Regions from separate parts of the Methylovirgula sp. 4M-Z18 genome, predicted to be linked through region 3. Evidence: predicted binding sites of a transcription regulator. Region 3 holds the regulator's gene; each other region holds the start of a gene.

Region 1 (10,269 bases), on a different replicon from region 3:
CAAGCTCTGAGCTTTTCGACTGCATCAAGTGACGATGTCAGCAGGGGAATAAAGGTGGTGGCACCCTCCCGTATCGGTGAGTCGTATAACATGCTATATCGCGACGTCGGATGCGCTCTTACATTACTGAATTTTGCCATTGCATCCGGGACATACTGCAGAGAAATGGCGATTTCGCAATCCAATGCTTGGTCACGTCCTTCACCCTCCTTGACGCGCACGATCAATTCCTCAAGCTTCACTTGATCAATCTGAATGCTTGGTTCCATTTGTTTTTTCTTCTCCCGCAGAAGTTACAAAGAACAGCCATCCGATTTTCAAGATGTGTATCAAGTTGGCTGAGAGGTTGCAGATTTCGCCAGCACACGGAATAAACTGGCTATCCTGTGCTGGCACCTAGGATGAAAGCAACGGGCTGCTTTCGGTAGCACACCTCTGGCTTCAGGCCAGAACGTGCACGTGCTAAACGTGTCGGTTCAATTCAATTTCCTCCGGCACTGGACGTTTTTTGCACGCAGCGTTCGGCTGATGGAACGACCCCCGATATTCCTATGGACAAATCCTCTTGATTTGGAAGAAGCGTAAGGCACGAGCCGGCAGCGACTCATACAAGGTGGATGAAAGTGGTATTGATCCATAATGTCTTCCTTTAGCACTTCTCTCTTGAGTGCGCTGCGACCGGAACGATCCCATGCAGAGCTTGTAAAACTGCAATGGCCGCATGCCGCAGCCCCACCGCGTGGTGGTGGATCATCGTCGCTCAGCTTCATCAGCACTGCCAAGATGTCGTCGAGAAAGAGAGGCCGGCAAACTCCCGGCACGTTGCAGAGCCCGGGCTGGGACTCGACGGCATAGATATCGGATACCCAGGATCAAAGAATCGCACGCTTTTCACTTGCCGAAAGGTTGTCATCTTTCAAGACATCTTGAGCTTCGTCCTCGACACCTTCCCTCTCGAGAAGGACGCCGCCGGATGCGCGGGCACGCATCCGGTCAGCTTGTCGATTTATCTGCTCAATTGCTGCTGTTGATCGCAATATGCTTGGCGTTCGTCTGAGCCTTTTCGGTCTTCGGCAGCGTCACGGTGAGCACGCCGTTTTTGAAAGTCGCCGCAACCTTGTTTTCGTCGACCTCGCAACCAAGAGCAAGGCGCCGTTCGAATCGCCCATAGTAGCGTTCACTGAATTGACGATTCTTGTCTTCGGTCTCCGATTTCTTCTCGCCGCGAAGTGTCAGGACGCCATCTTCCAGCAGCACCTCGATGTCCTTTTCCTCGAGACCTGGCACCTCGGCCGTCACACGGATTTCCTTATCGGTTTCAGAGAATTCGACGCTGGGCCAAACACCGTTGTTGGGCATCAACTGACCGAACACCGACGGGGTGTCAAAACCACGAAAGACTTCGTCAAATAGTCGATTGACGTTGCGATGCAACGACAGAAACGGGTCCATGTCGTCGCCGCGATAGATCATCGGTCGCTGATTGTTGCCACGGTTCCATGGGATCAGATCACGTACACTCATCACTGTTTCCTTTCTTTAGCTTTGCTCACAACGAACGCCCCTCCCCATCGGGATGGGAGTTCGTGCATGCCGGTTGCCTGCGGTCAGGCCGCGACTCCGCCTTCGATCCGTTCCGATGGCTTCTTGGTCGTCGCTCCTTTGATGGAGATCCGGCGCGGCTTCATCTCCTCAGGAATTTCCTTCTTGAGATCGATGATCAGCAGACCGTTTTCCAACTTCGCGCCGATGACGCTGACATGGTCCGCGAGCTCGAACCGGCGAGCGAAAGGTCTTAGAGCCAAGCCGTGATGGAGATATTGAATCTCCCCGTTTTCGGCCTTAGCGCCATTGACCATAAGCGTGTTCACTTCCTGGGTGATGGTCAGTTCATCTTCCCCGAAACCAGCCACCGCGATGACGATGCGGTAAGTGTCTTCATTGACCTTAGCGATGTCATAAGGCGGCCAATTGTCCGCATTTTGCGGTACATTCGCTTTTTCGAGCAGGTCGAATATTCGGTCGAAGCCAATGCTCGACCTATAGAAGGGAGAAAAGTCCATACTTGTTCTCATAGCTACATCCTCCGTGGAGCAACATAGATACGAGGGGCGCCTGGAAGCAGCCTGGCGCTCCTCCCCGACAGCGCCGGTCTCAACAAGCCGACCGGCTGTAGTGACGTAGGTACGACCTTCCCAGGCGTCAAGATGTCAGAATGCGCATTGGTCATCGTCCTGAGCAATGGGCACGGCATCCCTTGCAACAGCGGATTGTAGGACCTATGTACCGCCCGAAAACTCGATGGAGTCACATGAGGTTGGAAGACGCCTGTCATATGGAATGAGCCTTGCAATCCGTGTTCCCCGAAACGCACAAGACCCTCGGGCATCGGAAATCCTGGGACGACATCGTATCCTTGTCAGAGGTAGAGTTGCGGAGGGCTCGGATGGTCAGGAAGTTCGCCGCGGATGTCTGGACTCAAGGCCATAACCCTCCGTGTGCAGGCAGAACTCCCTGCCGACCATCAATCTCCCCTTAGTTGCCGGGTCAGGCGTCCAGCCCTTGCCGGCTCTTGTGGCGCGACAGGTGCACGCATTCGCCCGCGCCGCTGGTTTCGTCCAGCCGGCGTAGCGCCTCCATGATCTCATCAACGGAAACCGGGCGGCTGGCAGAGGGCGGCTGGCGCAAGGCCGGAACGGATTCCACCGCACAGGCGTCTGAGACCCATGACGATAGGATCGCGCGCTTCTCCTCGAGGTCAAGCGCATCATCCTTCAGGACTTCGTCAGGATGCTTGAAATACCTCGACGGGGAGAACAGCCTATCAAGTTCTGGGTCGAGTGATTCAGGAACAAGTGAAGGAATGATCGGCGAGAGCTTTTGCCGGTTCATGATTATCCTCCGTCTCCAAAAAAGCTCCTTTGTCATTTCGGGCTCGGCTGGGGCCGACCCGGCCACACCGGGCACTGTTTTATTTTGGCCGATTTTTTTAGAAAATTCAAGTGTGAAGACGCGGCTATATCTCTATTACGCTCATGTTTTCATGGCGTTATCAGTCTCTCGCCCTGAGTGCTAAAATTTTTGCGAACTCCTCTTGAATTCGAAAAATCCCGGACCCAGATCGATATGCGCGCGACGCCGTAAAGGGTCGCCCCAGCCCCGCTCCGGATCTATGCGATCCGAAGCGGAGGAACCTCTCGAAATCCGCTTGTCCTGAAGGAGACCGATATGAAGTTCCGTCCATTGCATGATCGCATCCTGGTCCGCCGCATCGAAGCCGAAGAAAAGACGGCCGGTGGCATCATTATCCCCGACACCGCCAAGGAAAAGCCGCAGGAGGGCGAGGTCGTTGCCGTCGGCCCCGGCGGACGCGACGAGGCGGGTAAGCCAGTTGAACTCGACGTCAAAGTCGGCGACCGCATCCTGTTCAGCAAATGGTCAGGCACAGAGATCAAACTCCATGGTGAGGACCTGCTCATCATGAAAGAAAGCGACGTGATGGGCGTGATCGAGTCTGCCTCTGAGACTCGGAAGGCAGCCTGAGCACCTAGACGCTAACCATTGAAGCTACCTGAGAAGGAGAAAAAGAATGGTCGCCAAGGACGTCAAATTCCGTGCTGACGCGCGTGAGCACATGTTGCGTGGGGTCAACATTCTTGCCGATGCGGTGAAAGTTACGCTTGGGCCGAAGGGGCGTAACGTCGTACTGGACAAATCGTTCGGTGCCCCGCGCATCACCAAGGATGGTGTAACGGTGGCGAAGGAAATCGAACTGGAAGACAAGTTCGAGAATATGGGCGCCCAGATGGTGCGCGAGGTGGCCTCGAAGACCAGCGACATTGCTGGCGACGGCACCACCACCGCGACTGTCCTCGCCCAAGCCATTGTCCGAGAGGGCGCCAAGGCGGTGGCCTCCGGTATGAATCCGATGGACCTCAAACGGGGCATCGACAAAGCAGTCGACGCGATCGTCGCCGAGCTCAAGAGCAATGCACGCAAGGTGACCAACAACGACGAGATCGCCCAGATCGGCACGATCTCGGCCAATGGCGACACCGAGATCGGTCGTTTCTTGGCCGATGCCATGCAGAAGGTCGGTAACGAGGGTGTCATCACGGTTGAGGAGGCCAAGACCGCGGACACTGAGCTTGAGGTGGTCGAGGGCATGCAATTCGATCGCGGCTACCTTTCGCCCTACTTTGTCACCAATCCTGACAAGATGCGTGTCGAGCTCGAAGAGCCGTATGTACTCATTCATGAGAAAAAACTTGGCAATCTCCAGGCCATGCTGCCCATACTCGAGGCGGCGGTGCAATCGAGCAAGCCGTTGCTCATTATCGCAGAAGACGTGGAGGGCGAGGCGCTGGCGACGCTGGTGGTCAACAAGCTTCGCGGTGGCCTAAAGGTCGCAGCGGTCAAGGCGCCGGGCTTTGGCGATCGTCGCAAAGCTATGCTGGAAGACATCGCCATCCTTACCGGCGGTACCGCCATCAGCGACGACCTTGGCATCAAGCTGGAAAATGTCACGCTCAACATGCTCGGCCGTGCCAAAAAGATCGTCGTCGAGAAAGAAAACACAACTATCGTCGACGGGGCCGGTTCAAGGACCGAGATTGAGGGCCGCATCAGCCAGATCAAAGCGCAAATCGAGGATACCACTTCCGACTATGACCGTGAGAAGCTGCAGGAGCGTCTAGCGAAGCTCGCCGGCGGCGTTGCAGTTATCCGGGTCGGCGGCTCGACTGAGGTCGAAGTGAAGGAGCGCAAGGACCGCGTCGATGACGCCATGCACGCAACGCGTGCGGCCGTGGAGGAAGGTATCTTACCTGGTGGCGGTGTCGCTCTGCTTAGGGCGGCAAAAGTACTGGACACTATCCAAACCGAGAATGTCGATCAAAAATATGGCGTCGATATCGTGCGCCGCGCAATTGAAGCGCCGGTTCGACAGATTGCGGAGAACGCTGGTTCAGAAGCCTCGATCATCGTTGGCAAACTGCGCGAGAAGACGGATTTCGCCTATGGCTGGAATGCCCAGACCGGCGAGTTTGGCGACCTGTACAAGCAGGGTGTAATCGACCCCGCCAAGGTTGTACGCACGGCCCTGCAAGATGCCGCTTCTGTCGCCGGTCTGCTAGTGACAACCGAGGCTATGGTGGCTGAAAAGCCGAAGAAAGAGGTGCCGGCTCCGCCGATGCCTGGCGGCGGCATGGATTTCTGAGAAGGAAACATGTCCGCGTCCGTCGACGCGGACATGGCATGTCTTTCGACAATTTTGTCCTGAACATGCACTGACAACAACAAAGTTTCCGTCGCGGAGGCCGACGACCTGCTTCCCCTTCAAGTGGCCTGAAATCGCTCGTAGGTCGGCAGGCGGCAGAGGTAAGTGCAGGACGGTAGACGGCGGCATGGAGAGAGATCAATGAAACACAATTTCATTCAATATCTGGTACTCGAGCAGGAGTCACGGTACGATGAATAACATCTGCTTTTCTGATCCGGTCAGACTGACGTTAAAGTCCGGCCGCGAATGTGTGGTTGCAAACGTATGGGAGGCAATCGAATGCCTATCCGAGAAATGGCCTGAATCGGCGCGCGGCAGAACATATCGCGCCGCCTATCATGTGTGCCGTGATGCATTAGATGGTTGGCGCGATTCGCGCGAGGCGCGCAAGGCCTTTGTGAAAGCTGGCCGCCGTGCTGGGCTGTTAGTGCCGCAAAGCAATAGATCTCGACCACGACAAGCGGGGTTCCCGAGGTCAGGTTGGACGCCACCGCTGACACCCGGTCCATGCGTTCGCCAGTAGATCGTGGAACAAGGAGAGCAGGAAAATTGGAGCGTGTGCGATGCCGACCACCTCCTCTTACGGTCTCTGCACCACGAGTGAAGAGGAATCTGCTTTCCTCGAAACGCTGATCCGTGAAGATTTTGAACGATGTCATCCTGGTGACACGCTGGAGGATCTCAAGCGGCGTGCCTCCTTTTCGAGAGACGACCAAGGGCTGTTGCGTGACTGGATGGCAGTAGCTGCGAGACGCGCTGCGTTGACCATCCCAACGCGTCGCGACTGACCTCGACGCGACAAACCATCGAGGTTTCGCGTTTGGGATATTCGTCAAACATCAATCAGCGGCTCGGCCGGTGGGCGAGCGGGCAGGCGAGATTTGCCTTGCGCATTTAGAGAGAGGGATTTCGCAGGTCCGCGGCACACGGGTCAGGTTATCGAACGCTAAGAACTGGAGGCCAGCATCCAACTCCCATGCAATAGCGCCTTGGAGTAGACGAACCCATCCACATCGGGACCGCAATCATACCATCGACGACGAAGCTGTACCTCAATTCTTGATAGCGTTGCGGCGTTCGAGTTCGACGAGAAGCGCGGAATGGTCGAGATCGCAGGCATTCGCGAGCAATCCGCGAAAAAGATCCGCAGTCGCCTTCGTGAACGGCGTATCGTTCACGCCGAGCCGGGCTGCCGCATCAAGGGCATTGTCGATATCCTTGAGATGCGTGACGGAGCGGCCCCGCGTGACGAAGTCACGTTCCACCATGCGCCGTCCATGAAGATCGAGAACCCGGCTCTCCGCGAACCCGCCCCGCAGCGCCTCGCGCACTCTAGCCGGATCCGCGCCGCCTCTTTCCGCAAGCAGGAAGGCTTCGGCGACGGCGCCGATCGTCGCGCCGACGATCACCTGGTTCGCCAGTTTGGCCAATTGCCCCGCCCCATAGGGACCGATGTGAACCGGACGGCCCATCGCTTTCAGAACGGTTTCCGCCCGGTCGAAAACCTCCGGCCCGCCGCCGGCCATGATCGCGAGAGTGCCGGCCTCCGCGCCCGTGGTCCCGCCCGAGACGGGCGCATCCAGATAGGCGACACCGCGGTCGGTCAGCCGTCTCGCGTGATCCTGTGCCTCCGACGGCTTGATCGAACTCATGTCGATGACGACGCTGCCGGGCTGGACCGCGTCGGCCACACCAGAGTCGAACAAAACCTTCTCGACGATCCCGCCGTTCTCTAGCATCGAGATAACGAAATCGGCGTCGCGCACGGCATCAGGAGCGGCATCGACGACGCGCGCGCCGTCGGACGAGAGTTCCTCGGCTTTGGCCCGAGTCCTGTTCCACGCGGCGACGGGATAGCCGGCCCGCAACAGATTGCGAGCCATGTGCAGCCCCATGAGGCCCGTTCCAAGAAATGCGACGGTCTGTTTACGAGTCATGTTAATCCCATCGAAAATTCGGTTGCGTGACGGGCCCTCCACTCGCCCCTTTGTCGACTGAACAGCGCAGGCACCAAGATACGCCTCCAGACCATCGGGCCCACATAGGGCAGGCGGACCGTGAGTTGCAGGATCGAACCCCGGGCTAAATCCGATGAGCCGATCCCTTCGTCAGGCATGCTCCGTCAAGTCGGCTGCAGAGGGCTCCTGCGACAAGTCTATCAACCCTCTCTCGCTCGGATTACCGGAAGCTCCCCACAGATTTTCCTGCTCTCTACATAAACAAAATCTTAGTAACAAAACCCATCCAATTTGCACCCAACATCGGGTTAACATTACAGCCCGGTTTGAGCACGCAGGCGAGGAACACAATAAATTCTTAGGCTCCCATTCCCTTGAGTAAGACCGCGACGCACGGATCGCGGTCCACAATCATTCATCCTGCGGTGCTGTGGATGATTCAGGATCAATGTACTTCGTAGACGCCGACGCAACCCGTCTTGCAGCTCGCACCGGCGGACAAGGGCACGAAAACGTCGTTACTTGTCGGATCGGCGGCCACCGAATGCGAGTTCTTATAGGTCGTCGCGTTGGCAACCCACGCGTGGGTCGTCGCATTGATCACTCCAAGCATCGGACCGCCAGTGAAATCACGCGCAGCGAGGAAATACATTTTGTTGCCCGGGTTATACCAGACCTCGTCACTGCCGCCGATTTGTTCAACCGTCGCTACAGCTTTTTCTTTCGCGACGTCGACGATGACGCTGTGCGCTGGTAGGTCGGGCGCGGAATCGCCCGCTTTGCATCCCATCAGCACGTCACTGTTCGGGCCGAGGGCCGATCCGGCCGGCTCGCATTGATCGAGCGGAATGATTTTGTCGAGCGTGCGCTTGACCGGATCGATGACGGCGATGCCGCCGGTTTTCTCTTCCTTGTAGATCGGAACCGATTGGATGAATTTACCGATGGAAGGCACGTAGCTCGGCTGCTCGATGCCATCGCTTGCATCCGGCATTTCAAGTTTGCCAAGCACGGCATGGTCATGATCTGCGGAAATGAACGTATCAAAAGCGGGCTTGTCGCTGTCGTTGGCGACGATCACGACTTTATGCTGCGGATCATAAGCCATTTCGTCGACGCGGAACTTCCCGCCCGTGGGAATCGTCTTGACCAATGCCGGCGGGCTCTTGGTGAGATCATAGATCTTCAACGTGCTGTCGCCGTCGCCGACATAGAGTTCCTGCGTATCGGCAACGACCATCAAACCATTCGGTCCGCCGATCGATCCGGGCTTCTTCGTTCCCGCGAAGCCTGTAATGCGATAAAGGAACGACTTCTTCGCCGTATCGATGACATCGACGGCTGCATTCGAGCGGTCCGCGAGATAGTAACGGCCGCTCTTGCCGTCGACCCAGCCAATATCGAAATTATCCAGCGGATTACCGCCGAGATCAATCGCAGCGGTTTGCTTGGCCTCCTCCGCATGGACATGCGTCAGACCTGCGACGAGCAGCGTCGACACCATAAGTATCGTTTGCAATTTCATATCGCTTTCCTCCCTATCGGCGCATGGCATGGCCCATGCGCGAGCCAGCGGGCAGCACGTCTCTGCCGCCGCGTTTTCCGCGTCAGTGTGGTTGGCGGAAATTTGGATTCGTGCGGAGCGCCCGATCACACCTGAAATTTCGGCAGATCCGGGATCGCCCTGCGCGAGACTTTCAGATCATTCCAGCGGCATCTCGACCGGAAGCTCGGCCTGATGCCATTTCGCGTACACCGCCCGCAATTTCCCGTCCGCGAGATCCTTGGCCACCCAGTCGTTGACGGCGTCGAGTAAAGTCTTGTCGTCCTTGCGCAGGCCGACCGCATAACCATTCGTCCGGATGACGAATTTTTGCTCGAGCTTCCGGTCGGGTGCACGCTGATTGATGTCGCGCATCTGGGCCGGTGCCGAAATCATAATGTCCTGCTGACCCGAGGAGAGCGCGGTGATGAGCGTTGCGTCATCGTCAAACCGGGCAATCGAAATCTTGTCGTCCTCCTTGGCGATTTTGGTCGCGTCGGCATCGGCCCCGGTGCCTCTCGTCACGGCCACGGTCTTGCCTTCAAGATCCTTGGCGCTCGCGACGCTCACGGCAGCCGGCGCGGCGCAAATGATGGTGATCATTCCGTAGGGACGAGAGAAATCGACCACCTTCTTGCGAGCTTCCGTGACCGAAAAAGATGACATCACGACATCGATCTTGTGGGTCTGCAGGAAGGGGATGCGGTTCGCGCCGGTCGTCGGAACGATATCGAGATCGACGCCGAGATCAGCCGCAAGCAGGCGAGCCGCCTCGACATCCGAACCGGTCGGCTGCATCGCCGAATCAACCGTCCCATAGGGCGGTAATCCGAGATCGATGCCGACCATGAGCTTGTGCCGCTCCTTGATCTCGCTCAATGTATCGGCCCGGGCCACACCCAAGCACGACACGGTGCAGAGCACGGCCACCAGCGCAAGTTTTCGAACCATGGTTTCCTCCTGAAGCTATCTATATTTGCCTGTTTCTAAAGCCCCGTCCCAATGAATTGCTTGAGCTCAGGCGTTTGCGGCCGGGCAAGCAGGTCCCGCCCGCCGGTTTCCCAAATTCGGCCCTGGTGCATGAAAATGATCTTGTTCGCGACGCGGCTGGCAAAGGCCATCTCATGCGTTACGACCAGCATCGTCATGCCGCCGCGGGCGAGATCTTCCATGACTTTCAGCACCTCGCCCGTAAGCTCGGGATCGAGCGCCGAGGTCACCTCGTCGAACAGCATGACTTGGGGCTTCATCGCGAGTGCGCGCGCAATGGCGACGCGCTGTTGCTGACCGCCCGAAAGCTGTTCGGGATAGCTTTGCGCTTTTTCGGCGAGGCCCACCCGATTGAGCACGGACATGGCAAGCGCACGCGCCTCGTCCGTCGGCATGCGCTTGGTGCGCCGCGGTGCGAGCGTGATGTTCTGTTCGACCGTGAGGTGGGGAAACAGATTGTAGCTTTGAAAGACGATCCCCACATCCTTGCGGACATT
Region 2 (10,269 bases), 760 kb from region 3:
CTTCATATGAGCTGAAGGTGAAGAGCGACGTCTGCACGATCGGCGGCACGACCGCGTCGAAGGCGTTTGCCTCATCATGCGCGACGATAAGCGCCGCCCGGTCGAAAGACGAAGTGCTGTCAATCATTGCGACATATCCTTGATATCTTCCTCGGTGATGGCGAGGATCGCGAGGGTCTTCTCGCGTGCGAGTTCGACATCGCGTGCCACGATGGCGTCGAACAATTGTCGGTGGAACGGAAAGGAGCGGCGCGCAAAATCCGGCCGGTCGAAGGGCTCGTCGAAAAAGCTCTCGAACGCCTCGCGCATCTGCTCGAGAATCTGTGGAAACAGCGGATTATGCGTGGCCGCATAGATCGAAAGGTGAAAGGCGAGATCTTCCCGGCCCGCCGTGCCTTTGGTGAGGTGCACGCTCTCCATCAGCTCGAGCTTTTCCGACATGTTCGCGATGTCCGCATCGGTGCGGCGCAGGGCGGCGAGGGCGCTTGCCTCGACTTCGAGCCCGCGCCGGATGTCGAGCGTTTGCAGCAGCGCGTCACGTACGGTCGCGGCGTCGATGGAGAGCGGCAGATGCACCGTGTCGAGGGAAATGGGGCGCAGCAGATAGGTGCCGCTGCCTTTGCGGGTTTCGACAATGCCGAGCGCCTGCAATTGTCCGAGCACTTCGCGCACGGTGGAACGGCCGACCGCCAGCGCCTCCATCAATTGCCGTTCGGTGGGGATCCGGTCGCCTGGTGCGAGGCCGGAGCGTTCGATATAATCCACAACGGCGTTCATCACGGCGCGGCTGCGGCTTGCCGGCGGCAAGGGCTGCAAATCCAACGGTTCGCGCGCCGCCGATTGGGTGCGCAAATCATTTCCTCCCGTTGGCTGCTTGGTGAGCACGATATCCCTCAGGTCGCCAAATTGGTCTGACATCTGACGTTAGACGTTTCTTTATGGCTGTCAAGACGGCTGAGCCGATTTTACCTGGGGATAAGGCGGCGATGGGCGTTTGGCCGGCTGGCGCGCTTAAGGTGCCGGACCTTGCCGGCGCGCGAAGGGGCGCATGGGCGCGATCATATGCGCCTCGCGTCACGACAGGTCTTCGGGGGTGGGCCCCGGGGACTGGTCTTCGATGGTAGGGAAATCGGTGCTCAGGTGCGGCAGATACCGTCCCGACGGAGCTGGGTGAGGAGGGTTATTTTTCCGCTTCCAACATCGCCCGCGCCTCGCCGAGCGTGGCGATCACTTCGGGCGGCGCCGTCATGGGTTTGAGATTGAGATCGGTGATCGCGGCGCAGATTGCTTCGACGACCATCAGACGGGTGAGCCATTTCTGATCGGCCGGAAGCACGTACCATGGCGCAAGTGGCGTCGCCGTCGCCGCGATCGCCCGGGTGTAGGCATCCATATAGGCGTCCCATTGCGCGCGTTCGCGCACGTCCGACATGCTGAATTTCCAGTTCTTCGGCGTTTGCTCGAGCCGTTCCAGCAAGCGCCTTTTCTGCTCCTCCTTGCTCAGATGCAGGAAGAACTTCATGATCAAGACGCCCTGCCGGGACAGATAGGACTCGAACTGTGCGATATCTTCGAGGCGATGGCGCCAGAAGCTCCCACTATTGTGCGGCCCGTCGGGAAGCTTCTGCGGTTTCAACAGCTCCTGATGCACGCGCGTGATGAGGACGTCCTCGTAATAGGAGCGGTTAAAAATACCGATCATGCCTTTTTGCGGCATGGCCTTGTGCGTACGCCAGAGAAAATCATGTGCGAGTTCCTCGGCGCTCGGCTCCCTGAACGAACTGACGCGCACGCCTTGGGGGTTGATGCCGGACATCACATGCTTGATCGTGCCATCTTTCCCGGCGGCGTCCATCCCCTGCAGGATGATGAGGACCGCATACCGCCCCGTCGCATATAAGAGGTCCTGATGGGCGGCAAGGCGGTCGATCCCCTGCTGCAACAGGTCTTTTGCTTCCTCTTTATCGATCTGGCCGTCAAAGGGGTCATCCGTCGCATAGTCGGCGAGCGTGAACTTGTGGCCCGCCGTCACGCGCAGGCGTGACAGCAACTCGACGATCTTCTTCGCACCGTTTTTCCGGAACATCGGTTGTTGCCTCCCTTTGAATCACCGATCTGATCCGCAGGGGATCGGCACGTCAAGCTCACTCCGAAGCGATATGGGCGTCTACTGGCTTGCACCGTCCGTCCAGATCTGCTTACCGGAAATTTGCGCCGCCGGTTGTGGCTGCTTGTCGGCCAGGAACACGACGAGCCGGCGGCCGTCGGTGAAATAGGTGTCGCCGGTCAGATTGGTGCGCGGCTCGGAGCTCGGGGCGCCGCCGACGCCCTCAACATAGCCGAATTGCTCGATCAAGCCGGAAAGCAGCAGGTCCTGCAGCAGATAATCCCGGTCAAAATCGACATCGGGCGCGATCTTGTGGGTGGTCAGGTTCCATGTGTGTGCGGTGAAGCGCACGCCGATGTCGCGGCTGATCTGGCCGACCCAGATGCGGTTGGACTGAAACGTGTTCGGCGTCAGCCAGAGGCGCAAGTGTACCCGTTCGCTGATCGTGGCGCGCGGCTTTTGCAGGGCAATATCTTCTTGCCGGCCGAAGAGATAGAGCGAGCTGACGGGCGAAGTGAGGTATTCGCCGCGCAACAGGAAGGCGCGCATGGTCTCCAAAATGCTCGCCACGTTCAGCTTGTCGGTGACGTGCCAGCCGCGCGCGATAAAGGCCTTCATCGGCGTATCGGAATGTTCGATCACCACGAGATTGAGCGGGTCACCCGCGCGGGTATCTTTCGCGTCGGCGGTGCAGCACGGCAGGGTCGCGAGCACGGCCTTCAGCTCGTCGAGGTTCAGGTCCTTGATGGTTTCGTGCGGATAGAGTTGCGCCGGCGAAACGTTCTGCCGGAGAATGGCGGTCCCGGGCACATCGAGCACGAATTCGAAGTGGTTGGTGCGCGTCTTGCCAGTGATCGCGACATTGGCGAATTTGACGCCAGAATCGAGCGTCGCATAGACGAATCCTTCGGTATGCGAATGCGGCGGCAGCGCGTCGCCGATCTGGCGGCTCTCAAAATAATCGTCACGTGCCTTGTTTTCGCTCCAGGACAACGTGCCATCAAAGCGATAGGACACCTCGTAGGGCGAGTAAAACGCCGGGTCGAGACGGGCCGTCATCAGGGTGAGGGGCTCGTCGGTGTTGTTGTCGATCGACAGCCAGACCGGTTGGATCTCATGGGCGCCAAGATTTTCGCCGAAGCTGCGTCTGCTCTCGTCGCGGCTGAGCGCCGCTATCTTCACGACGAGCCCGTCGGCCGTCTGCATTTGCGCCCGCGCCTTGAAGATGGCGTCGGCGGCCGGATCCGGCGCGAAGCGGAACGCCAGGATCATATTTAGGAGCAGCAAGCATGCCGCGCCTGCCAGAATCTGCAAAACCCGCTTCCGCCACATGTCCGCTAAAGTCACCTTCCGCATCGACCGCCCGACCGCATTGCAGTCTTTGGGCCGTGTGGTCAAGTGCGCCGGCTGCTTTCCATCTTTGGAGAACATCGCCGCGGCCCGATATTCGGGATGATCCACATTTCGATCCGGATCGAAAGATCTCAGGCGGGAAGCCGGTAGAGTGATGGCGGAAGAAAGGACTTAACAATGCGGAAATTCGCCCATTTCACCGACGCGCATTTAGGCCAGCAGCTCATCGCCGGCGGAAACATCACGGCTACCAAAATGCCCTATGCCGACGATCCACTCGCCCATAGGGAGAATTTTCAAACTGTCCTGCGAGATCTCGCCGCAAGACGCATCGAGGACATTGTCTTCGGCGGGGATATCGGCACGCCGCTTGCGAATGCCTACTTTTTCGAGTGTGTCAGCAGGACGAACGTTCGCCTGCATCTGATCTTGGGCAATCACGACACCTACGCCCAGGTGAAACCCTTCTATTCGCTGGAGACGGCAGGCGACGGCGACGAATTGTTCTATGCGCGGGAGTCGCCGCCATTCCGGTTCATTTTCATGGATTCATCCGCCAATGCGGTGAGCGAGCGGCAATTGTCGTGGCTGCAGGAGCAGCTCGAGACGGATCGGCAGATCATCGTGTTCATTCACCATCCGATTTTGGATGTCGGCACGCCGCTCGATCGCTCGTCCGCCGCATTGCAGGGGCGGGAGAGCGTCAAGCTGCTGCTGCAACAGGCCAAGAGTGATGTGACCGTCTTTGCAGGACATTATCATATGGACGTCGAGACTGTCGAAGGGCGCATCAGGCAGTTTCTGACGCCCGCCGTGTCCTATCAGATCGGCCGCGACAATGCGGAAACCGACACGCGGATCTTCGGCTATCGGCTGATCGAACTTGGATCGGCAGGCTTAGCCACGGAAGTGGTGACGTTCCGGCGATAGGTTTCGGAGCGGCGGGACGCACCCAGCGGACCCTCGTTTCCGGCCGCTCTGCGGGCGCCGGGCTAGCGATTTTGACGGGGCTCCCGGCACCGGGGGTCTTTCAATTGTCGGACACGACGGCTAAATGGTGTGGTTGGCGCCGCCGGGCGCATTTGGGTTCGTTAAGAAGGATTGGAGCTCCCATGCGTAAAATGCTTTTGGCCACGGGTCTCATTCTGGTGTCGCTGCAACAAGCGCATGCCATTGGCTGTCTTTCCGGTGCGGCCGCGGGTGCGGTGGCTGGCCATTATGCCGGCCATCATGCGGTGGTTGGCGCGGTCGGCGGTTGCATTGCCGGGCATCACCTGCACAAGATGCAGAAGCAGAAGCGTCTGCAGGAGCAACAACAGCAAAAGCAGATGCAGAACCAGCAGCAGGCGCCTGCCGGCACCGTGCAGCCGGCTCCGCAGCAATAATCGTTTTTCATCGAACGCCCCGGAAGCTTCCGGGGCGTTTCTTCGTTGCTGCACCGCCTGGCGCGGCGAATAAAGCGCCACGTTGGAAGCCGCATAGAGTGGCACGATTCCAAATGGCATAAAGGAACGAGGATGGTTGCGCAGGAAGCAAAACCGTTGCGGCTGTTCTATGTCCGGCATGGCGAGACCGAATGGGCGCTCTCCGGCAAGCATACGGGCAAGACGGACGTTCCGCTGACCAAGAACGGCGAAGCGGGGGCGCAGGCGCTGCAGCCCTTGCTGGGCCGCTACACATTCGACCATGTCCTGTCGAGCCCGCGCACGCGCGCCTATTCGACCTGCGTGCTGGCCGGCTACGGTGATGGCGTACAGATCGATCCCGATTTGGCCGAGTGGGATTACGGCGATTACGAAGGCCTGCGCTCCGCCGAGATCAAAAATGGCCGCCCGGACTGGAGTGTCTTTCGCGACGGCTGCCCCAACGGTGAGAGCCCGGATGAGATGACGGCGCGGGTCGACCGGGTGATCGCGCGGCTCTCGATGCTCGGCGGAAACATTGCCCTGTTCTCGCACGGGCATTTCGGCGGTGCCTTGGCGACCAGGTGGCTCGACCTGAAGATGGCCGAAGGCGAGCATTTTCCCTTGCAGCCGGCATCGCTCAGCATTCTCGGCCCCAATCCAAGCCATCCTGACGTGCGCGTTCTGTCAATGTGGAACGTGCTGCCGCACTTGGTCGCGTGAGGGTCTGATACGATGACTCCGATCTGGTCGGTTGGCTTGATGACGGGAACCGTTCTCGACGGCAATATCGATGTCGCGTTGCTCAAGACCGATGGCGAGCGTATCGAGGCTTTCGGCGCCTTCGCGCTCGTTCCCTATCCCGAAGCGATTCGCGCGATGTTAGAGGAGGCGCAGCATGCGGCGCGCAGCTGGAACTTCGAGGGGCCGGAGCCCGCGATCTTCGCCAAGGCCGAGGACGCCCTGACGCGGGCGCAGTCGGCGGCCGTGCAGCAGGTCGTCGCTCAGGCCGGCATGACCATGGCACAGATCGGCGTCGTCGGCTTTCACGGCCAGACGGTGCTGCATCGTGGCCGCCAGCCCGACCGGCCCGGCGATACGCGCCAGCTCGGCGACGGCGCTCTGATGCACGCGCTTCTCGGCGTCAAGGTGGTCTACGATTTCCGTACCGCCGACATCCGCGCGGGCGGCCAGGGCGCGCCGCTCGCCGCCATCTACCATGCCGCGCTTCTGGGTGCGGCGGGGGCGCGGGGCGACAGCGCCATTCTCAATCTCGGCGGCGTCGGCAACATCACGTGGTGGGACGGCAAGAGTGATCTTGTCGCCTTCGACACCGGCCCGGCCAATGCGCCGATCAACGATTTCGTCAAGGCGCGGGGGCTGGGCGATATGGATCGCGACGGTGCGCTCGCGGCGCGGGGCCGCGTGGACGAAGCCCGGCTCGCCCGCTTGCTGGACCATCCTTACCTCACGGCGCTCTATCCGAAATCGCTGGACCGGTTCGATTTCACCGCCGCGATGGCTGATGGGCTGGGGGCGGAGGACGGCGCGGCGTTGTTGACGGCCTTCAGCGCTGCCTGCGTCGGCAGGGCGCTTGATCTGCTGCCGCAGCGGCCGCAAACCCTGTTCGTTTCGGGCGGCGGCCGCCGCAACCCGACGCTGATGGCGATGCTCGAACAACGGGCCGGGGTGAGTGCGGTGTCCGCCGACACGCTCGGCTGGCGCGGGGACGCGGTGGAGGCTGAATGCTTCGCGTTCCTCGCGGTCCGCGCGCTCCGGGGCATCCCGATCAGCTTCCCCGCAACCACCGGCGTATCCCAGCCGATGGCCGGCGGGCGCGTGGCGGGGTGATATATGTTGCAATGTATTGATTTATATAATTTATTCGCTCTATCAGTTCGTTCCCAATTTTGGTTCTGATGAGAACCTTTTCTTGGACCGCGACCGTCTCGGTCGCACAATGAAGGAGGCCTTGATATTTGAGATGAAGGATAATCATCCAAATCGAGACACTGGGCCGGCGCTTCGCGCCGCTTGCGACCGGGACGGTCGCGATCCAAAAAAAACAGACCGGGATGGTCGCGGTCCTAAAAAGCTCGGCTTGGGAGTTGCTCCTTATCCGCTCGCAGCGCCAAATGTTCTCTTTATGTTCTAAGTCCGGAGCGCGCGCTTGTCAAACCATTTGTTGGTCGGCACGCGACAAGGTGCAGCCTAAGTCTGGCGGACAGCCGCCGGTCTTAACTTTTGAGCGGAATTCAAAAATTCCTCCCCTTGACACAATTTGGGCCCGCGCCTATCTGAGCGGCAACCTGTTAGCACTCTCTTTGAGCGAGTGCTAATGGTCGGCCGCCATCGGCGGCTGTCTCGCAAAATTACCAACTAGGGAAGCGAACACATGAAATTCCGTCCCCTGCACGACCGTGTTGTCGTTCGTCGCCTCGACAGCGAAGAAAAGACCAAAGGCGGTATCATCATCCCCGACACCGCTAAGGAAAAGCCGCAAGAGGGCGAAGTGATCGCCGTCGGCTCGGGCGCTCGCGACGAGGCCGGCAAGCTGGTCGCGCTCGACGTCAAGAAGGGCGACAAGGTCCTGTTCGGCAAGTGGTCCGGCACGGAAGTGAAGATCGACGGTCAAGAACTCCTGATCATGAAGGAGTCTGACATCATGGGCATCATCGGCTAATCGCCACCCATTCTCCCACCCCATTCATTCAGAACCCAAGGTTCAGGAGTTAAAACAATGGCTGCTAAGGACGTACGTTTTTCGTCTGACGCCCGCGACCGGATGCTGCGCGGCGTTGATGTTCTCGCCAATGCGGTGAAGGTCACGCTCGGCCCGAAAGGCCGCAACGTCGTGATCGACAAGAGCTTCGGCGCTCCCCGCATCACCAAGGACGGCGTGACCGTTGCCAAGGAAATCGAGCTTGAGGACAAGTTCGAGAACATGGGCGCCCAGATGGTGCGCGAAGTCGCTTCCAAGACCAACGACACGGCTGGCGACGGCACCACGACCGCAACCGTTCTCGCCCAGGCGATCGTGAAGGAAGGCGCCAAGCTCGTCGCTTCCGGCATGAACCCGATGGACCTGAAGCGCGGTGTTGACCTCGCCGTTGCCGAAGCCGTCAAGGACATTCAGAAGCGCTCGAAGAAGATCAAGTCTTCGGACGAAGTGGCGCAGGTTGGCACGATTTCGGCCAACGGCGACCTGTCGATCGGCGACATGATCGCCAAGGCGATGCAGAAGGTCGGCAATGAAGGCGTGATCACGGTGGAAGAGGCCAAGAGCCTCGAGACCGAACTCGACGTCGTCGAGGGCATGCAGTTCGACCGCGGCTATCTCTCGCCGTATTTCATCACCAACGCTGAGAAGATGATCGCCGAGCTCGACGATCCCTACATTCTCATCCACGAGAAGAAGCTCTCCTCGCTGCAGGCCATGCTGCCGGTGCTGGAAGCCGTCGTGCAGACCGGCAAGCCGCTCGTCATCATCGCTGAAGACGTGGAAGGCGAAGCGCTCGCGACCCTCGTCGTCAACAAGCTGCGCGGCGGCCTGAAGGTTGCTGCCGTCAAGGCTCCGGGCTTCGGCGACCGCCGCAAGGCCATGCTGGAAGACATCGCGATCCTGACCGGCGGTCAGATGATTGCGGAAGACCTCGGCATCAAGCTCGAAACCGTCACCCTGGCGATGCTCGGCCGCGCGAAGCGCATCCGTATCGACAAGGAAAACACCACCGTGATCGACGGCGCCGGCAAGAAGAAGGACATCGAAGGCCGCGTTGCTCAGATCAAGTCGCAGATCGAGGAAACCACCTCGGACTACGACCGCGAGAAGCTGCAGGAGCGTCTTGCCAAGCTCGCGGGCGGCGTCGCCGTGATCCGCGTCGGCGGTGCGACCGAAATCGAAGTGAAGGAAAAGAAGGACCGCGTTGATGACGCCCTGAACGCCACCCGCGCTGCGGTGGAAGAAGGCATCGTCCCCGGCGGCGGCGTGGCTCTGCTGCGTGCCCGCGCCGCGGTCTCGAAGCTGCACAGCGACAACGAGGACATTGCTGCCGGCATCCGCATCGTGCTGAAGGCGCTTGAGTCCCCGATCCGTCAGATCGTTGAAAACGCTGGCGTCGAAGGCTCCATCGTCGTCAACAAGATCTCCGAGAACAAGTCGCAGACCTTCGGCTTCAACGCCCAGACCGAGGCATATGTCGACATGATCGAAAGCGGCATCGTCGATCCGGCGAAGGTCGTGCGCACCGCGCTGCAGGACGCAGCCTCGGTTGCCGGCCTCCTGATCACGACCGAAGCGATGATCGGCGACAAGCCGAAGAAGGAAGCTGCGGCGCCGGCAATGCCGGGCGGCGGCATGGGCGGCATGGATTTCTAAGAAATCCCGCTTTTGCAAGAATAGAAGAGGCCGCTCGACAAGAGCGGCCTTTTTTATGACAATTCTTTAAGGATCGGGTTCTTATTTTCGCCCTCAAGCTCTGAGACTTGTTCCTGCCCGTTTCTCCTTTGCAATGAAGGCCCCCATGCGAATCCTAGGACTTGCCGTCGCGATCTTTTCGGTGATCGCTCTTGTCATTGGCGTGAAGGGGGATACGGGCGCCCTGATGATCGGGGTCATCGGCATACCCTGTGCCGCCCTGACGTTTCTCTCTCTGAGCATCTCGAGCTTCCTGAAAAATTTCGTCGCGATCTTTGCGTTCGAAACCATTTTGTTCGGTGCGCTTTATCTCGCCGGTAGTGCCCAATACTGGCCGGCGGCCTTCGCCGATTACACCATTCCCGAAACCCTGCCGCTGACCATGGCGGTTTTCGTGATCGCCGTCTTTGGCGCCTCCTATATCCCGATCGTCCGCTCGATGACCCGTATTGCGGACCGCTATTTCGAACAAAATGAACCGGGAACGTTCCGCATCTGGCCCCTGCCAGAAATGCGGCTGCTGGAGCGTCGGATCGCTTCGATGATGCTCGTGTCGCTTGTTTTGATCAATCAGATCGTCGTTGGTGTCACGGTCGTCTTAACATACGCGCGTCGCGACATTTTCAATGCGCTTCAAGCAAAGAATGCGGGAAATTTTTGGTACGCACTCATTTTCGAGTTTCTTGTTTGGGCTATGATCTACGTGGCCTTTGCCGTCACGAACTATGTCGTGAGCTCGACCTTCATCTTGCGTTGGCGCCGGTGGCTAACGAAATTTTATGTGGCGCATTGGCTTGATGGCGCGGCCCATTATCGTATGTCGTTGATCGGCGGCGAAACGGACAACCCCGACCAGCGTATTTCTGAGGACGTGAATCTGTTCCTTGATGGTGGTGACCAAGGCTACGGCATCTATTCCTTCTCTGTGATGTTGATCTCGACTTTCAGTTCGCTTGCCGCCTTTTCGATCCTACTTTGGAATCTATCGT
Region 3 (10,269 bases):
TGCTGGTCGGTGCGATCGTCGCCATGGTGATCACCAGCCCGAAGCTCTCAGGGCTCATGCTGATCGCGATTCCGATGATCGTGCTGCCTCTGGTGATGGCCGGCCGGTCGGTGCGCGGCCGCTCGCGCAGGGCCCAGGACGCTCTCGCCGATGCGAGCGCCTATGCCGCCGAGAATCTCGGTGCCATGCGCACGATGCAGGCGTTCAACGCGCAGAAGGTCGCGACGCGGCGGTTCCTGGACGCCGCGGAAAACGCCTATGATGCCGCGCGCCAGGCCATCCAGGCCCGCGCCTATCTCACTGCCGGGGCCTTCTTCCTGGCCTCCGCCGCCGTCGTCGGTGTGTTGTGGCTGGGCGCGCGCGATGTGCTTGCCGGGCAGCTGACCGACGGTACGCTGACGCAGTTCATTCTCTACGCCATTTTTGCGGCCTCCTCGCTCGGCGCGTTGTCCGAAGTCTGGAGCGAAGTTTCGGCGGCGGCCGGGGCGGCAAGCCGTATTGGTGAAATCATGGCGGTCGTCCCGCGCGTGACGGCGCCGCCGCATCCGGCCGTTCTGCCGCCGCCGCGCGGCAAAGTCGCGTTCGATGACGTCAGCTTCGCCTATCCGACGCGCGTCAGCGACGTCGTGGTGCACGACATCAGCTTTGTCGTGCGGCCCGGCGAGACGGTCGCGATCGTCGGCCCTTCGGGAGCCGGCAAATCGACGGTGTTCCAATTGCTGATGCGCTTTTACGATCCGAGCGCCGGCGCGGTCCGGGTCGAGGACACCGATATCCGCACGCTCGATCCCGATGCTTTGCGTGCGCGCATCGCCCTCGTGCCGCAGGAACCGGTGATCTTCGGCGCGAGCATCGCCGACAATATCCGTTATGGCCGCCCCGAAGCGAGCGACGCCGAGGTGCGCGCGGCGGCGGAACGCGCCAATGCCGACGATTTCATCCAGCAAATGCCGGAAGGCTATGCGACGCGTGTCGGCGAGCGCGGCGTCACCCTGTCCGGCGGTCAGCGCCAGCGCATCGCCATTGCCCGCGCGATCCTGAAAGACGCCCCGATCCTGCTGCTCGACGAAGCGACATCGGCGCTCGATGCAGAGAATGAAACCATTGTGCAGCAGGCGCTCGAAGGCCTGATGCACAACCGGACGACGCTGGTCATCGCACATCGGCTCGCCACCGTTCTGTCGGCGGATCGCATTCTGGTGATGGATGGCGGCCGCATCGTCGAGGAAGGCAACCACATCAGTCTGGTGGCGAGGGGCGGTCTTTATGCCCGTCTCGCCAAATTGCAATTCGAGACGGGAGCGGCCGCGTCAGCGATGTAAGCCTTCACGAATATGTGCTTTTTGCTTGATCGTGCTTTTGTGCATTGTGGGCGCAAATTCAACATGAGCAGCACATGCCCGCATCAACGCCCACCAAAGAGAGACCGCAATCTATCGCTGCCGTGGGACAGGTCGTTCTTGTTTTGCAAGGCGGCGGCGCATTGGGCGCCTATCAGGCGGGCGTTTACGAGGCTTTGCACGAGGCCGGAATCGAGCCGGACTGGGTGATCGGCACCTCGATTGGCGCAATCAATGCCAGCCTGATCGCGGGCAACGCCGTTGCCAATCGGCTCGCGCGGCTGCGTGATTTCTGGCGGCGCGTCGAGCAGCCCGATTTCTTTACCGGGTTTCCTTGGGCGGCCCGCAGCCTGCCCAATCTGTCAACGGTTACGGCCGGTATTCCTGGCTTTTTCGCACCAAATCCCATGGCGTTTCTTGGACCGCACATGCCGATGCGGCCTGAGGCAGCGGGATATTATTCGACCGGCCCGCTTGCTCAAACGTTGCAGGAATTCGTCGATTTTGCCGTGCTCAATCAAGGCGTGCCGCGCCTGACGGTTGGGGCGGCGCATGTCACATCCGGCCAGATGCGCTATTTCGATAGCCGTGACATGCCCCTGGACGCACGCCACATCATGGCGTCCGGCGCGTTACCGCCGGCCTTTCCTGCGGTGCGTATCGACGATGAACTTTACTGGGATGGCGGCATTCTCTCCAATACGCCGGTGGAGGCCGTGTTCGACGACGTGCCGCGCCGCGATTCCCTGATCTTTTCCATTCACATTTGGAATCCGCGCGGATCGGAGCCGCACTCGATCTGGGATGTCATGAACCGGCATAAGGACATTCAATATTCAAGCCGCACCGACAGCCACATTCTCCGTCAGCGGCAAATTCATCGCCTGCGTCACATCATCGCCGAACTGGCGGCAAAACTGCCGGAAGACCAGCGGGCCTTGAGCGATGTCCAGCGCATGGCGGCCTTCGGCTGTCTGACGCGCATGCATGTGGTGCGGCTCCTGGCGCCCACCTTGCAGAACGAAGACCATACCAAGGACATCGATTTTACCCCAGGCGGCATCTCCAAGCGATGGCGCGCAGGCTATGTCGATACGCAAAAATTGCTGGCCCAAGCGCCGTGGCAGGCGGAAGTTGATCCACTGGAAGGGTTCTGTCTTCACGAGATCCGCAGGGAACCTACCGATGAAAGTGTCACAAAATCGTGAGCGCAACGCGCGCTCAGTCACGACAAACTGAAACGCCACGGACTTTGTCTTGGACTATAAAAGTACATCGCTATTGGGGACGCCTATGACACAGTCATCGCAGTTCGAACTTTCCATCCCGGCGATTCCGTCGGCGCCCACGCTGCTGAATTTGTTTATCGGCGGCTATATTTCGCTGATGGCCTGGGAGATCTGGTCGCGCATCATCACTGTGTGGGTAGTGGGCAATCCGCTCGAACCACCCGGTCTCGTTCTGTCGCTCGTCAATCGATTCGCGGGCACCAATTACGATCTCAGCATGCAGCCGGCCAATGCCAATGCGACGGCGGTGCATTATTTCCTCGGCATCGTCGGCTATCCGGTCCTCTATTACATCGTCTCGCGCGGGATCAAACATTGGGCGATCATTCTGGATGCCGGCGTCTGGCTGCTGTTCACGGGCTTTGTCGTTTTGTCCCTGGTCTGGTGGCATTCCTTCACCCAGTGGATGGGCATCTTCTGGCTGCTGGTGACGCTCACGACGGCAACGCGCTTCATTAATCCCAATCCGCTGATCGCCAATTGCCTGAGCTGGGGATCCTACACCTGGTTCAACGCGCTCGGCATTTTCGCGCCCGTCGCCGGACTGCCGTTCCTGCTGATGGATTGGGGCGGCGACCTGTCGTTCATGAGCTGGGTCGGCCACATGCTGTTCGGCTTTCTCGCAGCCCTGGTGTTCGAAAAGCTGGAGGCGCGACAAAGGTGAGCAAGGTCGGGCCGCCGGAAATGCCGGCGGCCTTATGCAATGAAAAACGCGGCGACAATGACGAGGCCAATGGCGATCCACATCGCGTAGGCCAGAATGTCGCCGGTATGGTGTAGAAAATTTGAACCGGTGATCGACATAGCTCGCACCCTAGAGCAGCAAGACTGACCTAGTAGATAGGGCGAGCTAGGCATTTGTGTGATGCGCAGCTCGTATTTTTGCTATGAATTTTTGCATGATCTTGCATCTTTGCGCCGGTGCCGCCATTTTTGGCTTATGGCGCAGTCTCCCACTCCCTCCGTGTTCGATCCGGGTGTCGCCGCAGGCCTGAATGCCCGTTCGCGCGAGATTTTCAAGAACCTCGTCGAAAGCTACCTGGCCAGCGGCGAGCCGGTCGGATCGCGCAATCTGGCCCGCATCCTGCCGATGACCCTGTCGCCGGCCTCGATTCGCAACGTGATGCAGGATTTGGAGGATCTTGGCCTGATTTACGCTCCGCACACCAGTGCAGGGCGTCTGCCCACCGATCTCGGCCTGCGCTTCTTCGTCGATGCGATGATGGAGATCGGCGATCTGTCGCGCGAGGAGCGCGGCCGGATCGAGGCCGATGTGAAGGCTGCGAGCCAGGGCAAAACGCTCGACGGCGTGTTGGCGGAAGCCTCCAGCCTGCTCTCCGGCCTGACGCGCGGCGCTGGCCTCGTCGTCACGTCGAAGGGTGATGCGCGGCTCAAACATATCGAATTCGTGCGGCTCGACCCGGAACGGGCGCTCGCGGTCCTCGTCGCCGAAGACGGCCAGGTGGAAAATCGTGTCATCCTGACCCCGCCCGGTCTGCCGGCGTCCGCCCTGCTGGAGGCCGCCAATTATCTCAACGCGCGCATCCGCGGCCGCACGCTCGCACATGTGCGCGGGGAGATCGAGGCGGCGCGCCAGGCCGCCAAGGATGAATTGGATCAGCTCACCTCGCGCCTCGTCGATGCCGGCCTTGCCTCGTGGGCCGGCATGCAGGGCGATGCGCAGCAATTGATCGTGCGCGGCCAGGCCAATCTGCTCGAGGACCTCACCGCACTCGACGATCTCGAGCGCATCCGCCTGCTGTTCGCCGATCTCGAGACCAAGAAGGATGTGATTGACCTCCTGAGCCGCGCGGAAAGCGGCGAGGGCGTGCGCATCTTCATCGGTTCGGAAAACAAGCTGTTTTCGCTCTCCGGCTCCTCGATGATCGCGGCGCCCTTCAGCGATGGTGGCCAGAAGATCGTCGGCGTTTTGGGCGTGATCGGCCCGACGCGGTTGAATTATGCGCGGATCGTGCCGATGGTCGATTATACGGCGAAAATCGTCGGCAAGCTGCTTGAGGGCCGCAAGGCATAAGTGCGTCCAGGTCGACCCGTTATGACAGAGACTCAGGACTTGGTGACGACAAACTACCCTTGGATCGGCAGGTTGCCATACAGATCCCATCCGGCGCCACCAGATCTTTCCAGGCACGGTTGATGCATATCCCGATCTGGCGACGGGCTAACCCAAGGGCAATTCCCAGGTATCCTTCATTTCTTCCATCACGAAATGCGCCGAGACGTCCGACAGTTCGACGGTTGCAATCAGCTTTTTGTATAAAGCATCGTAGCCCGCAACGTCCGGTACGCGGGCGCGCAGAATGTAATCGATGTCGCCGGCCGTGCGGTAAGCGGCCAGAATTTCGGGCAGACCCAACACCGCCTTGCGGAACTGCTCGGTCCAGGCTGCATTGTGCTGGTTGGCGCGAATATGGATCAGGACGACAAGGCCGAGATTCAGCGCTTTCGGGTCGAGCAGTGCCACCCGACGGCGAATCGTGCCGGCCGCCTCGAGTGCTTGCACCCGCCGCCAACAGGCATTGCGCGAAATATGCGTGAGCTCCGCGAGCGCCTCGAGCGAGAGTGTTGCGTCGGCTTGCAGGGCCCGGAGGATGCGCTTGTCGGTCGTATCGAGCATATGGGAAATTTTCCCGAATTCTGGTCAATCCATGAGATAAATTTAACACACATAGCCGAAAATGTCGATTATTTGGGATGAATGCACCGCCCCTTTGTAGCTAGTCTTACCGTTATCATCCGACGGGGAGCGTTCCATGCTGAAAAACCTGCACCGCCTGTTCATGGCTCATCCCGAGGCCGTCAACGAGACTTATTTCGAACATTTCGGCGTCGCTTCGCGCTATGGCTCTCGTTTCCTGTTCATGAGCTTCTGCGCCTTCACCCATGCGGTCTTTCCCTTCCTGTTCGAGCGTACCGCGTCGAACATGGTCAAGGCCATGTATGCCGACATGACGCGACGCGGGGCCAATACCGCGGTCGCCTCGCAAAATCCGCAGACGCCCGCCGCAGAATGGGGTTGGCTGTAACCCGACATAGGTTCTAGACTTACCCCATAGGGGGAGGAGATGGACTTACGGGACGGCCAGGATCGCGTGGTGGGTGCCCTGAAGGAGCATTTTGGCTTCGCGTCCTTTCGTCCCGGTCAAGCCGATGCGCTGGAAGCCATTCTGGCGGGCGATGACGTCCTTGCCGTCTTTCCCACGGGCAGTGGCAAATCCCTCCTGTACCAGCTTCCGGCGCTGATGCGGCCCGGGCTGACGCTCGTGGTCTCGCCGCTGATCGCCCTCATGCGCGATCAGGTGGCAACGCTCAAACAGCGTGGCGTGGCCGCGGGCACGCTAAATTCCGGCACTGAGGCGCCCGATTATTTTGCCACCGAGGACGCGCTGCGGCGGCGCAAATTGCGCCTCCTCTATGTCGCCCCCGAGCGCCTTGCCGATCCCGATTTTCTGCGCCTGTTGCGCGAGGTCGGCGTGACCATGCTCGCGATCGACGAGGCCCATTGCATCTCGCGCTGGGGGCATGCGTTCCGCCCCGATTACTTGGGTCTTGCGAGCGTGCGCAAGGCGCTCGGCGAGCCGCAGACGATCGGCCTGACAGCGACGGCGGACGTCGAGACGCGGCGCGACATCGTGCGAAAATTGTTCCGGCTGCAGCCGCGCATTTTCCTGCAGTCCTTCGACCGGCCCAATATCTTTCTCAAAGTCGCGGCAAAGCAGGATGCGGCGCGGCAGATCGAGGTGGAACTCCGTCAGCATCGCGGCGAAAGCGGCATCGTCTATTGCGGCTCGCGCCGCCGCACCGAAGCCTTGAGCGCTTATCTGACGTCGGAGGGCCACTGGGCGGTGCCCTATCATGCCGGCATGGAGGTGGAGGCGCGGGCGCGGCATCAGGACGAGTTCCTGCATGGGCTTGGGGTCGTCATGGTCGCGACCGTCGCGTTCGGGCTCGGGATCGACAAGCCGGACGTGCGCTTCGTCTGCCACGCCGACCTGCCAGGCTCGATCGAAAGCTATTATCAGGAAATCGGCCGGGCCGGGCGGGACGGCGCGCCGGCCACGACACTCGCTTTGTTCGATCCGGCGGAGGTGCGCCAGCGCCGCCGCTATATCGCGCAAAGTGCCGCGCCGGAGGAGGAGAAAGCGATCGATCTGCAAAGGCTGAATGCGCTGGTGCATTTGTGCCGCTCGTACCGTTGCCGCCGGGTGAACTTGCTCGCCGCTTTCGGCGAAGCGAGCACGCGGTGCGGCCATTGCGACAGATGCGCGGACCGCGACCGTTTGTGGCGATGGCTCGGGCGGGAATGATGCGGCGCGAGTCCCATCCTCTCTTCGTGGAGAGCGCGCTTCCTTCAGGCCACATGTCTGCCATGTGCGATTCGGCCTTTATTCCGGCCCAATCATGGGCATTGTCCCGGCCTTGTTGCCTGAAGAGTCGTTAATTCACATGCATGCGCCGGCCCCCCAAACCGAAAAGCCTCTCTCGCTCGAAGAGATCAAGGGCATCATCGTCGGCCTGATTCTCGCCATGCTGCTCGCCGCGATCGATCAGACGATCGTCGCGACCGCGATGCCGACCATGGGACGCGAGATGGGCGATGTGGAAAACCTGCCTTGGGTGGTGACAGCCTATCTTCTGGCCGGGACCGCGGTCACGCCGCTCTACGGCAAATTGTCGGACATCTACGGCCGGCGCGTCATGCTGCAGATCGGCATCGCGACCTTCGTGATCGGGTCGATCGCCTGCGGGTTGTCACGTAGCATCGTGATCCTGTCGGTTGCGCGGGCGCTGCAGGGGCTTGGCGGCGGCGGGCTCATCTCCCTGGCGCAGACGATCATCGCCGACATCGTCGCTCCGCGCGAACGCGCGCGCTATCAGGTCTATATCGCGTCCGTTTTCATCACCTCCAGTCTGGTCGGGCCGTTGCTCGGCGGCTTTTTCGCCGAGCATCTGCACTGGTCGCTGATCTTTTGGATCAACGTGCCGCTTGGGATTGGCGCTTGGGCAATGACGAGTGCGCGCCTGAAACGCTTGCCGCGCCATGAGCGACCGCACCAGCTTGACATTCCGGGTGCCGTGCTCATGGTCTTTGCCAGTTGCACGCTGCTGCTGGCGCTCAGCTGGGGCGGCTTGCGCTACCCTTGGGGTTCGCCGCAAGTGTTGGGGCTCATCGGCCTCTCCGTGCTGCTGTGGGCGGGCTTCGGCTGGCGCGTGAGCCGCGCGCAAGAGCCGCTCATTCCCATGAGCGTGCTCGCCAATCCGGTGGTGCGTGCCGGCACTTTGTCGGCCTGTTTCGGCATGGGCGCCTTTATCGGCCTGTCGATCTACATTCCGATTTATATGGAAGCGGTCTACGGCCTCGACCCGAGCCATTCCGGGTTGGCGCTTGTCCCTTTTATGATCGGCACGGTGACGGGCGCGACGATTTCCGGCCGCATTCTCACCTTCGTGAAACATTACAAGCGCATGCCGACTGCGGGCCTCGTTCTGTCGGTCGTCTCAGCCGCCCTTGTCGCGCTCAGTCCGGTGCAATTGCCGCTGTGGGCGCTGGAGCTTGCCTTTGTCGGCATGAGCATGGGCCTGGGCACGATTTTGCCCGTCTGCACCATCGCCATCCAAAATGCCGTGGCGATGCACGAACTCGGCACGGCGACGGGCGCCGCCAATTTCTTCCGCTCGCTCGGCGGCGCCTTGGCTGTGGCCCTGTTCGGTGCGATCGTTCTGGGCGGTTCGGCGGTGGCGAGTTCCTCCGGCCATGGCGTGTCGCTCGAATCGCTGCTGGCGAGCGGTGCCGACGTGACGGGCCTGGTGCGAATCTTCCGCACCGTCTTTGCGTCGGCGGCGCTGCTGCTCGCCTGCGCGCTGTTTTTTATGGCCATCATGGAAGAGCGCCCGCTGCGCAGCTCCGCCGCACCCGCGCCATCGCACGAGTGACGAGAACACAATCCCCGGCTTGACCCGGCTGCATCGCCTGTCTAGGTCTCTCAGGATCGAGAGGGATAAGTGGAGTGGCGCTGCGTGATTGATCGTTTGTTGGCCAGAATCATTGCCGGTCTCGTCACCCGCGGGACTTTGATCGTCTATACGCCCGGCGGCAAAAAGCGCAGTTTCGGCGATGGCTCCGGACAGGCCGTCGCCGTGCGTTTTACCGACCGCAAGGCCATTCTGGCCTTTCTCACCGATCCCGATCTGCGGGTCGGCGAATTGTTCATGGAAGGGCGGCTCAAGGTCGAGCAAGGCACAATCTACGATTTTCTCGACATGCTGCTGCGCGAGACCCATCGCGAAAAGGATCCGTTCGTCGTCAAGCTCATCGACCGCGCGCGCTTCCATGGCCGTAGGCTTCTGTCGAGAATCGGCCGCGATTCCGCCAAGGCCAACGTCGCGCATCATTACGACCTCGACCGCAAGCTCTACGATTTGTTCCTCGACAGCGACCGGCAATATTCCTGCGCCTATTTCGAGCGTTGGGATGCCTCGCTCGAGGACGCGCAGCTCGCTAAGAAGCGCCACATCGTTGCGAAACTCGGTGTCGAACCGGGCGACAAGGTGCTGGATATCGGCTCCGGTTGGGGCGGCATGGCGCTCTATCTCTCGGAGATCGCGAAGGCCGATTACGTGCTCGGCGTCACGTTGTCGGAAGAGCAATTGGCGCTGGCCAACGAGCGGGCAAAGGCCAAGAAGATCGAAGACAAGGTGCAGTTCGAGTTGCGCGATTACCGCGACGTCACCGGCCCGTTCAAGCGCATCGTTTCGGTCGGCATGTTCGAGCACGTGGGCTACCAGACCTATTCCGCCTTCTTCCAGAAATGCTACGACCTGCTCGACGATGACGGCGTGATGCTGTTGCACACGATCGGCCAGATCGATGGCCCCAACGCGCCGAATGCCTGGCTGACCAAGTACATCTTCCCCGGCGGCTATCTGCCGGCGCTGTCCGAAATCACGCCGATCGTGGAGCGCATCGGCTTCACCGTGACCGATGTCGAAATCCTGCGCCTGCATTACGCGCAAACCCTGCGCCATTGGCGCAACCGCTTCATGGCGCGGCGCGAGGAAGCCAAGGCGCTCTACGACGAACGCTTCTGCCTGATGTGGGAATATTATCTCGCCATGTGCGAAGTCGCGTTTCACTATGAGAATGTCGCAGTGTTTCAGATTCAGCTCGCCCGCAAGCAGACCGCCGTGCCGCTCACGCGCGATTATATCGCCGAGCGCGAGACCGCCTTGCGCAAGCGGGAGGCAGAGCTGACGCTGCTCTGAGCGCGCCACGTGCGGCATGGCGAAATCTCGGGAGGAGCATAGGCACATGCTGGACTGGGACAAAATCGTCGCCCATGCGCTTGCGCTGCCGGGCACCGAGTCCGGAACCCATTACGGTCTGCCTACCGCGAAGGCGAATGGCCATGCGATCGTCAGCCCCGGCCATCAGCCCGGCAGTTTCGTGCTGCATATCGACAAAGGCACGAAGGAGATGCTGCTCGAAACCGATCCCGGCACCTATTGGCAAACCGCGCATTATGACGGCTGGCCAGCGGTTCTCGTCCGCTACGACAGCAAAGACCCGGATCGCATTTTGGCGATGGTCGAGAAAGCGCGCGACTGGGCCATGGCACGCA

The links. Region 3 encodes HrcA, which represses chaperone genes, less so after heat shock. Its sites were predicted from a motif close to GTTAGCACTCNCNNNNNGNGAGTGCTAAC; they were not measured.
Region 1: the regulator HrcA is predicted to act here: its motif matches at 3,049-3,077, upstream of groES (co-chaperone GroES).
Region 2: the regulator HrcA is predicted to act here: its motif matches at 7,175-7,203, upstream of groES (co-chaperone GroES).

The regions. Positions count from the first base shown of each region.
Region 1 covers NZ_CP149575.1:90,778-101,046, reverse strand. The annotation lists gene V9T28_RS22920 (hypothetical protein) at 1-269, opposite strand, end outside; gene V9T28_RS22915 (Hsp20/alpha crystallin family protein) at 1,015-1,524, opposite strand; gene V9T28_RS22910 (Hsp20 family protein) at 1,608-2,075, opposite strand; gene V9T28_RS22905 (hypothetical protein) at 2,548-2,892, opposite strand; gene groES (co-chaperone GroES) at 3,229-3,543, shown strand; gene groL (chaperonin GroEL) at 3,590-5,218, shown strand; gene V9T28_RS22890 (DUF982 domain-containing protein) at 5,472-5,804, shown strand; gene V9T28_RS22885 (hypothetical protein) at 5,845-6,069, shown strand; gene V9T28_RS22880 (NAD(P)-dependent oxidoreductase) at 6,334-7,218, opposite strand; gene V9T28_RS22875 (YncE family protein) at 7,685-8,764, opposite strand; gene V9T28_RS22870 (transporter substrate-binding domain-containing protein) at 8,942-9,733, opposite strand; gene V9T28_RS22865 (amino acid ABC transporter ATP-binding protein) at 9,769-10,269, opposite strand, start outside.
Region 2 covers NZ_CP149574.1:1,100,397-1,110,665, forward strand. The annotation lists gene V9T28_RS04990 (PLP-dependent transferase) at 1-127, opposite strand, end outside; gene V9T28_RS04995 (FadR/GntR family transcriptional regulator) at 124-777, opposite strand; gene V9T28_RS05000 (polyphosphate kinase 2 family protein) at 1,181-2,086, opposite strand; gene V9T28_RS05005 (LssY C-terminal domain-containing protein) at 2,168-3,394, opposite strand; gene V9T28_RS05010 (metallophosphoesterase family protein) at 3,638-4,390, shown strand; gene V9T28_RS05015 (hypothetical protein) at 4,573-4,845, shown strand; gene V9T28_RS05020 (histidine phosphatase family protein) at 4,978-5,586, shown strand; gene V9T28_RS05025 (anhydro-N-acetylmuramic acid kinase) at 5,599-6,714, shown strand; gene groES (co-chaperone GroES) at 7,259-7,546, shown strand; gene groL (chaperonin GroEL) at 7,604-9,241, shown strand; gene V9T28_RS05040 (ABC transporter ATP-binding protein/permease) at 9,387-10,269, shown strand, end outside.
Region 3 covers NZ_CP149574.1:345,105-355,373, forward strand. The annotation lists gene V9T28_RS01530 (ABC transporter transmembrane domain-containing protein) at 1-1,322, shown strand, start outside; gene V9T28_RS01535 (patatin-like phospholipase family protein) at 1,397-2,548, shown strand; gene V9T28_RS01540 (hypothetical protein) at 2,634-3,293, shown strand; gene hrcA (heat-inducible transcriptional repressor HrcA) at 3,570-4,664, shown strand; gene V9T28_RS01550 (Lrp/AsnC family transcriptional regulator) at 4,812-5,276, opposite strand; gene V9T28_RS01555 (DUF6356 family protein) at 5,404-5,676, shown strand; gene V9T28_RS01560 (RecQ family ATP-dependent DNA helicase) at 5,716-6,957, shown strand; gene V9T28_RS01565 (MDR family MFS transporter) at 7,097-8,584, shown strand; gene V9T28_RS01570 (SAM-dependent methyltransferase) at 8,669-9,913, shown strand; gene V9T28_RS01575 (hypothetical protein) at 9,960-10,269, shown strand, end outside.